3 regions of the Serratia sp. DFXYC6 genome follow, and region 3 is predicted to be linked to each of the others. Evidence: predicted binding sites of a transcription regulator. Region 3 holds the regulator's gene; each other region holds the start of a gene.
What was found. The regulator CRP, encoded in region 3, controls carbon source genes, mostly activating them, when cyclic AMP is high. The targets are predictions, from matches to a motif close to ATGTGANNNNNNTCACAT.
Positions count from the first base shown of each region.

Region 1 (3,510 bases), on a different contig from region 3:
CGGTATTCACGGCGGTCATCAGCGCGCGGGCCACGGCGGCGGGCATCATGGCAACCGCTATAACCAGCATGGCGAGCCGGGGCCGCAGTGCCCGGAATGCCGGGCAGTGAATAAATCGGGCGCCCGTTATTGCCACCGCTGCGGTCAGCCGTTTGCCGCGCTAAGCGCCACCTGCGGCCAGTGCGCCGCGCCGTTGCCGCCGGGCAGCCGCTTTTGTCCGCAGTGCGGCGGCGGTGTGCCGTGAACCGGGGCGGTTGGACACTCGCGCTGCTGCTGGGCGCCATGGCGCTATGGACGCTGCTGGCCTGGGGCGTAGCCGGGGTGCTGGCCTGGCTCCCGGTGTTGGCGGAGGCAGCCGGGAAGGCATCGTTGCCGGTGAACGGTGCGCTGAGCCTGGTGCCGCAGGCGGTGCTGGACGCCTGGCTGCCATGGCTGAAACAGCTGGGCAGCGGGCTGGCGAGCTATTTTCCTGTGCTGCTGACCTGGGCGGGCTACGCCGTCTGGCTGCTGTGGGGCTTCGGCATGGTGGCGCTGACGCTGCTGGCCGCGCTGGCGCGCCGTTATTTGAGCGCCGCTCAGCGATAGCCCTGATAGACCGCCGCTACGCGTTCGAAATAGTCGGTTAAATAGTTGATGCACACCTGCACCTTCAGCGGCAGTTTGTCTTTCTCGGTATAGAGCGCGTAGATCGGCCGCGGATCCGAATGGTAGCTTTTGAACAGGATCTCGATCTCGCCGCGTTTGATCTCTTCGATCACCCACATCAGCGGGGCGTAGGCGATGCCGGCGCCGTTTTTCAGCCAACGGATCATGGTGGAGGAGTCGTTGGTGACGAAGCGCCCCTGCGGGGAAATGCGCGTGGTGATGCCTTCCGGCGACATCAGTTCGAATTCGCTGTCGGGCCGCACGCTGTACTCCAGCCAGGAAAAGTTGACCATGTCGCTCGGCTTCTGCGGCGTACCGTGCTGGATCAGGTAGCTTTTGGCGGCGCACACCACCATCGGCATCTGCCCCAGGCGGCGGGAGAACAGGCTGGAGTCCTGCAGCGCCCCGGTGCGGATCACCAGATCCAGTCCGTCGGTGATCAGATCCGGCGCCGGAATGCCGGTTACCAGGTTGACCGTCAGGCCTGGGTACTCTTTCATCATCTCGGCGGTCATGTTCGCCAGCACGTTTTGCGCCATGGTGGATGAGCTGCCGATGCGCAGCGTGCCGGCGGGCGTATTGTTAAACGCGTACAGCTGCTCATGCACCTCGCTGACTTCCTGTAGCATGCGTCGGCAGCCCTGATAGTAGATTTTGCCGGCCTCGGTCAGGCCGATGCTGCGCGTGCTGCGGTTCAACAGCTTGACCTGCAGTTCATTTTCCAGTTTCGAGACGGTTTGACTGATCGATGAAACGCTCATGTCGAGTTGGCGTGCGGCCGCGGTAAACGACCCGAACTCAACCACTTTGGCGAATACCGACATCCGTTTTAATCTTTCCATTATTCACTCTGGCTTAAAAGTGATTTAGATCACAGATTGTTGATGCCTTGATAGTAAGCAGGCTAATATAACGTGGTCGGGTGAATAGACCTTACCAACGTGCGAGAGCGATCGGCAACGCAATCCTGCCGCTCCTCCGGCACCCTCGCAATCCCTGTCGTGGATGTCTGCCCCCAAGTTTAACCTTTTTTCGGGTTCGTGACCTGGACAAGCTGTCCGGTCAAGATTTGTGGCGCGCGCACGCTAAAATGTAAAGAGAATGTGAATGGCGAGATGTGTCTTTCCCCGGCGTAGTGAACAATAAGGAAAAAGTGATGAGTTTGCTTCCGGTTATGGTCATCTTCGGGCTGTCGTTTCCGCCGGTGTTTTTCGAGCTGCTGGTGTCGCTGGCGCTGTTTTTTCTCCTGCGCCGCCTGCTGCAGCCGACGGGGATTTACGATTTTGTCTGGCATCCGGCGCTGTTTAATACCGCGCTGTATTGCTGCTTGTTTTATCTGATTTCGTGTCTTTTTGTTTGAGGTCGCTGTGAAAAATTTTTCGATAAAAATAACCCGAATCGCGATCACTTTGATTCTTGTGCTGTTGGGCATCGCCGCGATATTCAAGGCCTGGGTGTTCTACACCGAGTCGCCGTGGACGCGTGATGCCAAGTTTACCGCCGATGTGGTGGCGATCGCCCCGGACGTCAGCGGCCTGCTGACCGACGTGCCGGTGGTGGATAACCAACTGGTGAAGAAAGGCCAGGTGCTGTTCGTGGTCGATCGGCCGCGTTATGAGCAGGCGCTGGCGGAAGCCGGCGCCGACGTCGCCTACTATCAGACGCTGGCGGCGGAAAAACGGCGCGAGGCCGGCCGCCGCGTGAAGCTGGGCGTGCAGGCGATGTCGCAGGAAGAGATTGACCAGTCGAACAACTCACTGCAGACCGTGCAGCACCAGCTGGCGAAGGCCATTGCGGCGCGCGAGCTGGCGCAGCTGGATCTGGAACGCACCACGGTGCGGGCGCCGGCCGATGGCTGGATCACCAACCTCAACGTCCATGCCGGCGAATACATCACCCGCGGCTCGGTGGCGGTGGCGCTGGTGAAGAAAGATTCCTTCTACATCCTGGCGTACCTGGAAGAAACCAAGCTGAATGGCCTGAATAAGGGCGACCGCGCGGAGATCACCCCGCTCGGCAGCAACCGCATCATGCACGGCACCGTCGACAGCGTGGCGGCGGCGGTGAACAACAGCAGCAGCACGGTGAACAACAAAGGGTTGGCCTCGATCGACAGCAACCTGGAGTGGGTGCGCCTGGCGCAGCGCGTGCCGGTGAAGATCCTGCTGGACGCCAAGGATCAACAGCATCCGTACCCGGCCGGCACCACCGCCACCGTGGTGATCGTCGGCAAGAACGATCGCAATGCCGACAGCGGCTCGCCTTTTGTGCGCCTGATGCACCGGCTGCGTGAGTTCGGCTAATGAGCAGCCCAACTTTTATCCGGCTGAGATTCGCCTTCAAACTCAGCTTCGCGATTGTGTTTGCGCTGTTCGTCGGCTTCCATCTCAATCTGGAAACCCCGCGCTGGTCGGCGATGACCGCCGCCATCGTCGCCGCCGGCCCGGCCTTTGCCGCCGGCGGCGAACCCTTCTCCGGCGCCATCCGCCACCGCGGCTGGCTGCGCATTATCGGCACCTTTATCGGTTGCTTCGTCGGCCTGATCATTATCATCACCACCGCCCGCGCGCCGGTGGTGATGCTGTTGCTGTGCTGCATCTGGGCCGGTTTCTGCACCTGGCTCTCTTCGCTTATCAAGGTGGAGAACTCCTATGCCTGGGGGCTGGCCGGGTATACCGCGCTGATCATCATCGTGACGGTCGCCACCAGCGAGTCTCATCTGCTGGAAGCGCCGCAGTTCGCCATCGAGCGTTGCAGTGAGATCGTGCTGGGGATCGTCAGCGCCGTGTTGGCGGATCTGCTGTTCTCGCCGCGTTCGATCAAACAGGACATCGATCGGGCGGTGGATCAACTGCTGGTGGCGCA
Region 1 is NZ_JBXUNV010000002.1:486,540-490,049, reverse strand. Features, by position in the region: gene AC2CGQ_RS15775 (double zinc ribbon domain-containing protein) at 1-244, shown strand, start outside; gene AC2CGQ_RS15770 (hypothetical protein) at 241-585, shown strand; gene aaeR (HTH-type transcriptional activator AaeR) at 576-1,487, opposite strand; gene aaeX (p-hydroxybenzoic acid efflux pump operon protein AaeX) at 1,802-2,005, shown strand; gene aaeA (p-hydroxybenzoic acid efflux pump subunit AaeA) at 2,013-2,948, shown strand; gene aaeB (p-hydroxybenzoic acid efflux pump subunit AaeB) at 2,948-3,510, shown strand, end outside.
Region 1: aaeR (HTH-type transcriptional activator AaeR) is a predicted target of CRP. The motif match lies at 1,505-1,522, and genes of this name have one in related genera.

Region 2 (3,510 bases), on a different contig from region 3:
CTTTGGCATCCATCTCAGGCGAGATTAGAAGCGGTAGTTGAAGTTGGCGCCGTACAGCCAGGCCTTGCCTTCGGAGGTGAAGGTGTAAGGACCTTCATTGATGGTGACTTTCTGGCCGTGCATGTAGGACACGCCGACGTCAACCGAGGCGTCTTTGTTGAACGCATAGGTGGTACCGGCACTCAGCCAGAAACGGTCCTGATCCGGAATGGAGATCGAACGGTTTTGGGCAGGCACCGGGCTGTCATCGAAGGCGATACCGGTACGGAAGGTCCAGTTATCGTCGTAGAAGTAGGTGGTGCCCAGCGCGATGCGGTAAGCGTCTTTGAAGCCTTCATGCTTCTGGAACAGCGTCTGGCCGTTGTTGCCGGTGGCTTTCAGCTCCTGGAACTGGCTCCAGCTGGTGTAGGCCAGGCTGTAGTGGATAGCCCACTGCGGCGCCACTTTGTTGTAGCCGGACAGTTCCCACATTTCCGGCAGGTGCAGGCTCAGAGAACCCGGAATGGTGGTGCCGTTGGTGCCCCACGGCAGACCTTTAGAGGCCAGCAACGGGTTGAAGGCTGAAGGCAGGCTGCTTTTGTAATCGCCGTCAAAGTCGATTTTCACTTCTGAGCGATAGGTGAAGCCGTAACGGTTGTTTTCATCCACTTCGTACAGAATACCGGCGTTCCAGCCGAAGCCCCATTCGTCGCCTTTCAGGTGCGAAATCTGGGTATCTGCCGGGATCTGCGAAACCGGGCCGGCCAACTGCGGCGGTAACTGGCCCGATCCGGCGATCAGTTTTGGCAGATCGCCGGCATAGCGCTCGAGTTTGGCCTTGGCATAAACGGCGTCAAAGCCCAGACCGAAGCTGAAGTTCTTGTTCAGGCGATAAGCGCCGCTCAGGTTAAGGTTCAAGGTTTCCAGGTCGGTTTTGCCGCCCATGGAACCCGCCGCGTAACCGTCGTTGTATTCGGTCGCCAAACCGAAGTTGCTGGTGACCGAGCCGCCTACGGCGAATTGATCGTTAATCGGGTGAACATAATGCAGGTTCGGCACCCAGGCGGTCGGCGCGATGTTTTTCGCATCCAGACTGGCGCCGGAAGGGGATTGGCCACTGATATCGACGTCCGGATCGATGAAGACTGCGCCGAAAGAGAGTTCCGGGCGGGTATACATCATCAGCAACGCCGGGTTGCGGCTTGCGGAGGCCGCCGTATCCGCCATGGCGCCTTCGCCAGAATACGAACGTCCTAAACCAGCTGATGAGAACTCATTCAGCTGGAATCCTGCGGCAGACACGTTTGAAGAAATAATTGCCACTGCAGCTGCGAGAGCTGATTTAGTCAATAGGTTTTTCTGGCTCATGACCAAAACCTCATTATGTGTTTATTATTTAAACTATTGTTACACGAAGTAACAAGGAGCGCGGGATTGTAGGGTCCGTTATCGTTCAGACAAATCAGACCAGTGGCTGAAGTATAGGTCTGACCTGTGAAAATGTTGCAAGTTTGTTTTTGAAATATTTCCAACCTGATATCAAAAAAGAGATCTGCTTAACAAAAAGCCAGCGGTAAATAACAAAATTCTTACCATTCCTTAGCAGTCGCTCATTTTTATTTGTGATTTCCATCACTTAAAACACCCAGTAAAAGTAAGTGCTAGTGATTGCCGGCGCGGAAGCGTAAAATACCTGCAGAATTTTGTGGCTTTGTGCCGGTGAGTGAAACGGCAATTTGGGCTGATAACCGAGGCCCTTGAGGAGAACCAATCATGTCAGATGCAATTAATAAATGCAGCGCCCAGGAAACCGCCGCGTGTTGCTGCGTGGATGTCGGCACCGTGATGGATAACACCGATTGCACCGCATCCTACAGCCAGGTGTTCAGTAATAAACACGATGCGGAGGCGATGTTGGCGGCCCTGAGCGAAAAGGCGCGCGCGGTCGAATCCGACCCTTGTGACATCAGCAGTAGCATTAAACCGGTTGACGGCGGCGTGCAATTGGAGGCCGATTTCACCTTCGCCTGCCAGGCGGAAACTCTGATCTTCCAGCTCGGCCTGCGTTAATCCCGACTTTACCCCCGGCGCCGCCTGTTGTGCGCCGGGGATTTCCTTTCCCGTACCCCCTCCCGATAGAAAGTGCGCCTGCTCGCAGTTTTGATCTCTGCCGGTTTGCCAAATGTAACCGTTTGGTTAACAATGACCTCATCAGGTCAGACCTCTTTCTGCCCATTGCGCTGACGTTATTTTCTTCAGGAGCATTTATGAGTAAGGCACTGCCGTTGGTGACCCGTCATGGTGACCGCATTGCGATTGTGAATGGACTGCGTACCCCCTTTGCCAAACAGGCGACCGCCTATCACGGCATTCCGGCGGTGGATTTAGGGAAAACGGCGGTGAGCGAGCTGTTGGCGCGCAGCGGTATCGATCCGCAGCTTATCGAGCAGTTGGTGTTCGGCCAGGTGGTGCAAATGCCCGAGGCGCCGAACATCGCGCGTGAAATCGTGCTGGGCACCGGCATGAGCGTCCATACCGACGCCTACAGCGTGTCGCGCGCCTGCGCCACCAGCTTCCAGGCGATCGCCAACGTGGCGGAGAGCATCATGGCCGGCAGCATCAGCGTCGGCATCGCCGGCGGGGCGGACTCTTCTTCCGTCTTGCCGATCGGCGTCAGCAAGGCGTTGGCGCGCACGTTGGTGGACGTCAACAAGGCGCGCACGCTGTCGCAGCGCCTCAAATTGTTCAGCCGGCTGAAATTCCGCGATCTGATGCCGGTGCCGCCGGCGGTGGCGGAGTATTCCACCGGCCTGCGCATGGGCGATACCGCCGAACAGATGGCGAAAAGCCACGGCATCACCCGTGAAGCGCAAGATGCGCTGGCGCACCGTTCCCACGAGCTGGCGGCCAAGGCCTGGCGGGAGGGGTGGCTGCGCGATGAGGTGATGACCGCCTACGTGCCGCCATACCGCGCGCAGCTTTCCGAAGACAACAACATCCGTAAAGACTCCAGCCTGGCGTCCTACGCCAAGCTGAAACCGGCGTTCGATCGCAAACACGGCAGCGTCACTGCGGCCAACAGCACGCCGTTGACCGACGGCGCGGCGGCGGTACTGATGATGAGCGAATCGCGCGCCAAAGAGCTGGGCCTGCAGCCGCTCGGCTATCTGCGCAGTTTCGCTTTCGCCGCCATCGACGTGTGGGAAGACATGCTGCTGGGGCCTTCCTACGCCACGCCGCTGGCGCTGGATCGCGCCGGCATCGGTCTGGCCGATCTGACGCTCATCGATATGCATGAAGCTTTCGCCGCGCAAACGCTGGCTAACCTGAAGATGTTCGCCAGCGAAGCGTTCGCCCGTGAGAAGCTTGGCCGCAGCCAGGCGATCGGCGAGGTGGACATGGACAAATTCAACGTCCTGGGCGGTTCCATCGCCTATGGCCACCCGTTCGCCGCCACCGGCGCGCGCATGATCACCCAGACGCTGCGTGAGCTGAAACGCCGCGGCGGCGGGCTGGGCCTGACCACCGCCT
Region 2 is NZ_JBXUNV010000001.1:418,466-421,975, forward strand. Features, by position in the region: gene fadL (long-chain fatty acid transporter FadL) at 25-1,347, opposite strand; gene AC2CGQ_RS02165 (YfcZ/YiiS family protein) at 1,753-2,049, shown strand; gene fadI (acetyl-CoA C-acyltransferase FadI) at 2,247-3,510, shown strand, end outside.
Region 2: AC2CGQ_RS02165 (YfcZ/YiiS family protein) is a predicted target of CRP. The motif match lies at 1,600-1,617, and genes of this name have one in related genera.

Region 3 (3,510 bases):
GAATATCGTGCGCCACCACGCGCAGCCGGCCGGCGATCACCTGAGCGTTGCGGCGAATGATCGCTTCGGCCTGGCTCTGCTCCACCAGTTTTTGCACCTCCTCCGGCAGATGCAGGCTAACGGTGATGTGCTCCTGCAGATCCATCGCCACCTGAAAGGCGCGCTGCAGGCGCTTTTGTTCGAGGTTGTTGGCGTGCGGCAGGAAATTGAGCTGTTGGTATAAAAGGCTGATCAGATCCATCACCTTTTGTTGGCGTACCAGCAGCGGGGGCAGCGCGGTTTGCGGATCGGTGTGCTGAGTCAGCAACGAGTATTTGGCTTCGAAATAGTCCGCCAGCTCCAGATAGAGCTGGCTGAGCGTCTCGCGCATTGGCTGTTCTTTCCACAGCTTGAACCAGAACCAGGTGAATAAGCCGTACCAGACGGTGCCGATCGCGTACAGCAGCGGCGCCTGCCAGAGAGGTACCGTGCCGGCCGTGCTGAGGGCGAAAATGGCGGCCACCAGCGCCGCCGGCAACAGCCGGGCGTGCAGCGGGCTGATTTCGCCGGTGACGCCGAGCAGCAGCGCCAGGCCCAGCATCAGCGCCGGCAGCGGCACGTGCCACAGCAGTGCCTGTTGCAGCAGCACGCTGCTGAAGGCGAACAGCGTGCCGCCGACGATCAGCCGTTTAAAGAAGCGCTTATGCGGCGTGTCCAGACCGGCGATATTGCAGCAGGCGGGCACCAGAGAGAACATCAGGCCGAGCTGTAGCTGGCCAATCAACAAGCCGAACAGCACCGGCAGGCACAACACCAGCGTTTGTCGCAGTGCGTAGTTGATTTCCGGGTGGTAGATCAGGCGGCGCCACATGGCAGGGAGCAGATAAAAAAACGGCGCAGACTGCGCCGTTTCTTCGGGGATTAACGGGTGCCGTAGACGACAATGGTTTTGCCGTGGGCGGAAATCAGGTTTTGATCTTCCAGCATTTTCAGAATACGGCCAACGGTTTCACGCGAGCAGCCGACGATCTGGCCGATCTCCTGACGGGTGATCTTGATCTGCATGCCGTCCGGGTGAGTCATGGCGTCAGGTTGCTTCGCCAGATTCAGCAGGGTTTGCGCGATGCGGCCGGTCACGTCCAGGAAGGCGAGGTTGCCCACTTTTTCGGAGGTGACCTGCAGGCGGCTCGCCATTTGGGCGGACAGACGCATCAGGATGTCCGGGTTCACCTGGATCAGCTGGCGGAATTTCTTGTAGGAAATTTCGGCCACTTCACAGGCGGTTTTCGCGCGAACCCAGGCGCTGCGCTCCTGGCCTTCTTCGAACAATCCGAGCTCGCCGATGAAATCCCCCTGGTTGAGGTAGGACAGGATCATCTCTTTACCTTCTTCATCCTTGATCAGCACCGCGACGGAGCCTTTCACGATGTAGTAAAGCGTTTCGGCCTTTTCACCTTGGTGAATCAGCGTACTCTTCGATGGATATTTGTGGATATGGCAATGAGACAGGAACCATTCGAGAGTAGGGTCTGTTTGCGGTTTGCCGAGAACCATTCGCTGTTATCCTCTGTTGTTATCGCTGCCTTGTGTCACAGGGGTCAGAGTTCCCTGTAAAACCCGCCTGTAGCCGCAGTTATGAGCGAGGGCTACCGGCAAGTTTTGAGGCGTGTCATAAAAATACGCTGTCGCTCTAGCATATTAACTTGCCGTAAGCGCTGCAAGCTACATTCTGTTAACATACCGGTAAAGGAGCCTTTCTCTGGGCGTTTCCCTGAAATGCAGTGTCCCGGAAAGATTTATTGCGGCTCTGTTTGTAGCACAGAGTAAGGCGGGTGTCTCGTGTTGTCTCGCTTCAGCATGATTAGCATCAGGTTACGTTGCCTGTTTCTATGCGAAAGCGTACTCTGATTTTAAGAAATCAACCGGAGTGACCAGAATGCAGGCAAGAGTTAAATGGGTGGAAGGGTTAACGTTTTTGGGTGAATCGGCCTCCGGCCACCAGGTGCTGATGGACGGCAACGCCGGTGATAAAGCGCCCAGCCCGATGGAGATGGTGCTGATGTCGGTGGGCGGCTGCAGCGCGATCGACGTGGTATCCATCTTGCAAAAGGGGCGCAACGACGTGCGCGACTGCGAGGTGAAGCTGACCTCCGAGCGCCGCGAAGAAGCCCCGCGGTTGTTCACCCATATCAACCTGCACTTCATCGTGACCGGCCAGGATCTGACCGACAAGATCGTCGAACGTGCGGTGAACCTGTCGGCGGAGAAATACTGCTCGGTGGCGCTGATGCTCAACAAGGCCGCCACGGTAACCCACAGCTTCGAGATCCGCCAACCGGCGTAATCGAGGCGGAGCGCGGCCGGCGCCGCGCTCAACGCATTTATTCGATCTTCTTGCCTTCCAGCAACCGTTGCACCAGCGGCGCCATAATCAGCTCCATCGCCAGCCCCATTTTGCCGCCCGGCACCACTAACGTATTGATGTGCGAGATAAACGATCCCTGCAGCATCGCCAGCAAGTAGGGGAAGTCGATCTGGTCCAGGCCGCGGAAGTGGATCACCACGAAGCTTTCATCCAGTGAGGGAATGGCCTTGGCGGCGAACGGGTTGGAGGTGTCCACCGTCGGCACGCGCTGGAAGTTGATGTGGGTGCGCGAGAACTGCGGCGTAATGTAGTTGATGTAGTCTTCCATCGAGCGCACCACCGAATCCATCACCGCTTCGCGGGAGTGGCCGCGTTCGCCGGTATCGCGGATCAGCTTCTGGATCCACTCCAGGTTGACGATCGGCACCACGCCGACCAGCAGATCGACGTGTTTGGCCACGTCATGGTGCTCAGTAACCACGCCGCCGTGCAGCCCCTCGTAGAACAGCACGTCGGTCGGCGCCGGCAGCGGCTCCCACGGGGTGAAGGTGCCCGGTACCTGATTGTAGGGCACCGCTTCGTCGTAGGTGTGCAGGTACTTGCGCGAACGGCCGGTGCCGTTTTTGCCGTAGTCGATAAAGCTCTGCTGCAGCAGGCCGAAGTCGTTGGCCTCGGGGCCGAAATAGCTGATGTGTCTGCCCAGATCGCGCGCCTTGCGGATCGCCGCGTCCATTTCCGGCCGGGTATAGCGGTGGAAGCTGTCGCCCTCCAGTTCGGCGGCGCGGATATTGAGCTGCTGGAAGATTTTACGGAACGCCACGCTGGTGGTGGTGGTGCCGGCGCCGCTGGAACCGGTCACCGCGATAACGGGATGTTTGGCAGACATGATGGTTGTCACTCCGTGTTGAATGCGCCGGCGTCAGGGGATTATTGTGGCTCTTGTTGACGCTCTCTATGTCAGGAAAAATGGCGCGCGCTGGTTTGCAATGCCCCATTGTTACCTGATTTTTTCCGTCAGTCATAGAACCGGGCGCCACTAAATTTCTTCCTGCCCGGCGCGGAATTGGCCGCGCGGCATGATGTTGACGCTCTCATGCAGTTCCGACCACACCAGCACCACTTCGCCGTTTTTCAGCTGGCGGCGCACGTCCTCCACCTTCTGCTCC
Region 3 is NZ_JBXUNV010000006.1:22,470-25,979, reverse strand. Features, by position in the region: gene AC2CGQ_RS22595 (YccS/YhfK family putative transporter) at 1-850, opposite strand, end outside; gene crp (cAMP-activated global transcriptional regulator CRP) at 901-1,533, opposite strand; gene AC2CGQ_RS22585 (OsmC family protein) at 1,916-2,323, shown strand; gene AC2CGQ_RS22580 (phosphoribulokinase) at 2,361-3,230, opposite strand; gene AC2CGQ_RS22575 (YheU family protein) at 3,381-3,510, opposite strand, start outside.